2 regions of the Salinibacter grassmerensis genome follow, and region 2 is predicted to be linked to the other one. Evidence: riboswitches for the same ligand, from Rfam matches in the RefSeq annotation. Region 2 holds a riboswitch; the other holds the start of a gene.
The links. Region 2 has a riboswitch for thiamine pyrophosphate ahead of OJB03_RS03085 (ABC transporter substrate-binding protein). Riboswitches for the same ligand answer to the same signal wherever they lie in the genome.
Positions count from the first base shown of each region.

Region 1: it holds a riboswitch for thiamine pyrophosphate, as region 2 does, so the genes downstream of both, tenA (thiaminase II) here and OJB03_RS03085 (ABC transporter substrate-binding protein) in region 2, are expected to answer to the same signal.

Region 1 covers NZ_CAMTTF010000001.1:347,853-350,051, forward strand. The annotation lists gene tenA (thiaminase II) at 93-806, opposite strand; TPP riboswitch at 879-982, opposite strand; gene OJB03_RS01310 (PAS domain-containing sensor histidine kinase) at 1,090-2,199, opposite strand, start outside.
Region 2 covers NZ_CAMTTF010000001.1:808,630-810,828, forward strand. The annotation lists gene OJB03_RS03080 (hypothetical protein) at 1-175, opposite strand, end outside; gene OJB03_RS03085 (ABC transporter substrate-binding protein) at 213-821, opposite strand; TPP riboswitch at 905-1,026, opposite strand; gene OJB03_RS03090 (ferredoxin--NADP reductase) at 1,625-2,199, shown strand, end outside.

The sequences.
Region 1 (2,199 bases), 460 kb from region 2:
ATTCGCCCTTGGATGGGCGCGCGCTGGTCTCCGCAAACGTCTATTCTCTGATCTTCTGTCTGCTTCCGACCCCAGCGCGGACGGAGTCCCCACTACACGGGCCACTCCTGCCGATTCCAGGCCTGGTCCCAGAACATCCACTCGTAGCGGACGCTCGTGGTGAACGCCGTCTGGGCCCGGCTCCGGGCGGTCTCGTCGGCCGCGTCGGCGAATCGCTGCAGGCGCCCTAGCAGGTTGGCCATGTACTCGTTGAACTCCGGATCGCGGTACATGGCAAGCCACTCGGCGTAGGGGTGATCCTCGGGAATCTCGCCCATCTCGCGCTCGAGGCGCTGGCCGAGCTCTATGTACAGCCAGGGACAGGGCGCGATGGCGGCCGTCCCCTCCACGAGCGTGCCGCGCTGGGCCCGATCGATCATGTGGTTCTGGTAGGCACGGTTGTTTGGAGTCAACTGGAGCTGGCGAATGTCCGACGGGCCGTACCCGAGCTCCTCGCCGTAGCCTTCGTGGAGCTCCCCCTCGACGACGATCGCGAGGCGGGCCGCGTCAATGAACCAGAGCTTGTCGTCCGGGTCCGCACAGCGGGTGGAAAGGAGGGAGGTGGCGTCGGCGAACGCCTCCAGGTAGCGCGCGTCCTGCATCTGGTAGAACTTAAAGGTGTCCGGGTCCAGCGTGCCCTCGGCCAGGGCGTGGACGAACGGGTGGTCGAAGGCCTCCGTCCACGTGTCGTCGGCGTGGTCTAGGCAGGCCGCCGCAAAGGGAGGCACCGAGAAGGCACGGGTGTCGAGAGGGGCAGTCAGGTCCATGACGATGGCTTCGCAGGGTGGGTGCGGAACGAAAGGGGGGCGAAGCCAGGGGCAACGACGCCCACGGAAAGACGGAAAAGATGTGTGCTTTCCTGCGCCGGCATGACCCGGATCAGGTTCGGAGGGACTTTCTCAGCCCGGCCGCCGTGTGGCGCCGAACACCCCTAGCTTCGTTCTCAACGATACGCAGGAGAGTGGAGAGCATCTACCGTGCGAGCACCGACCGGCGCCTGTGTCGGGTAAATTTCCAAAACCTTTCTCCGAAGCCCTCACGGACGCGTCGCTAAGCCCGATCCGGGGAGTCCGCCGCGGGAAACCGCACGGTGAAGCAGCTGCCCTCCCCCTTCGCGGTCTCCACCTCGATGGTGCCGCCCATCTGCTCGATCGCCTGCTTCGTAACGGCCAGGCCGAGGCCCGTGCCCTCGTACGTCCGCCCGGGGCCTTCCGACTCCTGGCGGAACGGCTCGAAGAGCTCCGGCACACGGTCCGGGTCCATGCCGACGCCGGTGTCCTCGATCTCCAGGACCACGTCCTCTCCTTCGCTGCCGGCCCGGATGTGGACCGCGCCGCCCTCCTCGGTATACTTCAGCGCGTTGGAGATCAGGTTCTGGAGGGCAATTCGCAGGCCGCCCTCGTCGACGCAGGCCCGAAGAGGGGCGCCGGACGTCTCCACGTTCAGGTCGATGCCCATTGTGCGTGCCTCGGGTTTGAATAGATCGGCGGCCTCCATCGCCTCGTCCGCCAGGTCCAGTGGGCTGCAGTCGAGTTCCATCTCCCCGGCCTCCAGCCGCGAGAGGTTGAGCACCGTGTCGAGCGTCTCGAGCAGGCGGTGTCCGCTCTCTTCGATGAGGCTGGCAAACTGATCGAGAGTGGTGACGGCGTCGGAGGGCGAGCCCGAGTATTCCGACAGGCTCGTGGCCTCGTCCCCGATCACCTCGGCGAACCCGATGATCGAGGTCAGTGGGGTCCGGATCTCGTGGCTCATGTTGGCGAGGAAGGCGCTCTTCATCCGGTTCAGGCGCTCGGCCTCCTCTTTGGCCGAGACAAGCTCGCCCTCGTATTCGATCCGCCCGAGCACGAGGGCGGCGTAGGTCGAGAGAATCTCGATCAGGCGGCGGTCGAAGTTCGCGATGGCCCCGGCGTCCAGGGACGCGACCGAGATGGTGCCGTGCCCCCCAATTGGCACGACGGCCGTGGCCCGTACGGCCCCGTAGTCGACGGCATTGTCGAGGGCCTCCAGGTCGTCGAACACAGCCGTGTCCCCCTCCCGGAAGGCCGTGGCCACGACGCCTTCGCCCGCCACGTCGAAGGTTGGCGGGTCGGGAAGATGCGTGGACACGTCGGGCGAGGCCTGAACGGGAACGAGCCGGTCGCCCTCACGGAAGCGGACAAT
Region 2 (2,199 bases):
CCTCCAGCTGCTCGTAGTACTGGGGCGTCATCGACAGGTCGTACGTGAAGCAGGGCAGGGTGGCCCCGAAGATTGCGTCCGTCTGCTTGTCCTCCAGGTCCGCCCCGGTGCGACGCGCGTAGACGGCCCGCGCCTCCTCCGGACGCTGATGGAGGAGGTCAATGCCGCGACGCATCACGTTGACGAGGCGGGCGAAGGCGTCCCGGCGCTCCTCAAGCCGGTCGGGGGGTGGTGATCAAGACGAGCTGGCAGAAGTCCGGGATGCCCCAGTTCTTGAGGGCGAAAAACTCCGCGTCGAGGCCCCGGTGGGCCGCCTCTACGAGCTCGAAGTTGTAGAAGGCCAGTGTGGCCGCGTCGGCCTCTCCGTCGATTAATGCGTCGGTGTGGTAGAAGCCATAGTCGACCGGCGTAAACGTGTCGGGGTCGTATGCCCCGCCGTCGGCCTCGACCATTGAGCCGGCGATGGCGGGGCCGCCGGGGCCGGGGGCCCCAGGATATTGCAGGCGCGCGCCTGCGAGGTCTCGGGGGCGCTCAATACCGGCGTCCGGGCGGTACATGACCCCGCCGTTGGTGTGAAGGAACCGCGTGAAGCCAACGACTGGTCGGCCGGCAGCACGGTCCTCGACGAGGTGGAGCGGCTCGGTCACCGCCACGTCCATGTCTCCATCTTCGATGGCACCGACGGCGTCGAGGTGCTCCTCCGGCTCGATGACCTCGAGATTAAGGCCGGCATCTTCGAGCCAGCCGTGTTCTTTCGCGAGAAGAAGAGGGGTGTGGTCCGGGTTCAAGAACCACTCAAGCCCCAGGCGAATCGTGTCCATTGTGGGAACGGAGGTTGTGCTGGCGATTGGTGAAAAGGAGCGCCAGCAGTGCCTCCCCCGGCCCACGGCCGTGAGCGAAGAGGGGACGAGCCAAAACGATTCCCTACGCCGGTGCGAACCGGGTCAGGTTCAAAGGGTCTGATCTCAGCCTCAACTGCGCTGCGTTGGCTGCAGGCCAATCGTCGAGGCACCCCTAGCGCGTACCATAAGTGCATGTTAGGATGTACTCGGGGCGACGTCAACGCCAACCCAGAGGAAAATTTCTTTAGCACCAGGAGGGCGGTCTGGCTACAGACGGAGAGACTGTAGGACTCCGTCCGGCGACGGCACGCCGCTGTGCCCCATCAACGTGTCGCCGCGACCTCGAGTGGGAGACTCCGTAGGCATATCCACGTGTCCGGAAGATTGGCACACAACAACTTAACTAAGCGCCCAAAATCTTTTAGCCCACGGAATCTTTCTGGGTCACCTCCGTTGTCTCTTCTCGGAAAAGAGCACTCTGGAATTCGAAAACTATTATTTTGCAAAAGCAAAATTAAGGCCACGCCTACTGAAATCTCGTGTTGTCGTTTTCGGGGCTCTTCCTAGTTTCGGTCACTGCCCCGCGAGAACGACAATGGTTTTGGCTGCCGTTCAGCGCCCTTGAGAGCCCCCTGGGCGGGATGGTACCTCGGCCCACGCAACAGGGTTAGTACAGCTCCTCAGTACACTCGGAGTATTCCCTGTCGGGCGATTTCCTTGACGTAGAGCCACCCGCTCCCTTTTTCTTTTCAGCAGTTCGTCCACGCAAAAGTCCTTCAAGTATGGCTTCCGACACGCTAGAGACCACTCTTACTTCCATTCACCAAATGACCCCTCGGGTCAAGCAGTTTGTGCTTGAGGCGGAGGACCACACCTTCTCCTACCAGCCCGGTCAGCACGTCGTCATCGAGTTTGAGCAGGACGGAGACACCGTTGGGCGGCCCTACACGCCCGTGAACCTGCCGGGCACCGGCGCCCTGGCCCTTGGCATCAAGCGCTACGAGGACGGCACCGCCTCGACCTGGATGCACGACCGGTCGGTCGGGGACCAGATCACGGTCACCAAGCCCAGCGGTAACCTCCACCTGCAGAGCCTCAGTCGAGACGTGGTCTTCCTCTCGACTGGGACGGGCATCACCCCGATGATTGCGATGCTCAAGCAATACCTGAGCGAGGGCAGCGGCCGGGCCGCGTTCCTCTACGGAGAGCGCACCCAGGAAGACATCATGTACCGGGAGACCCTCGACCATCTGTCGGCCGACCACGACAACCTGGAGGTGCTCTACTCCTTGTCCGATGAAGACTGGGACGGGCCGACCGGGCACGTGCAGTCCCACCTCGGTGAAGTGGTAGACGG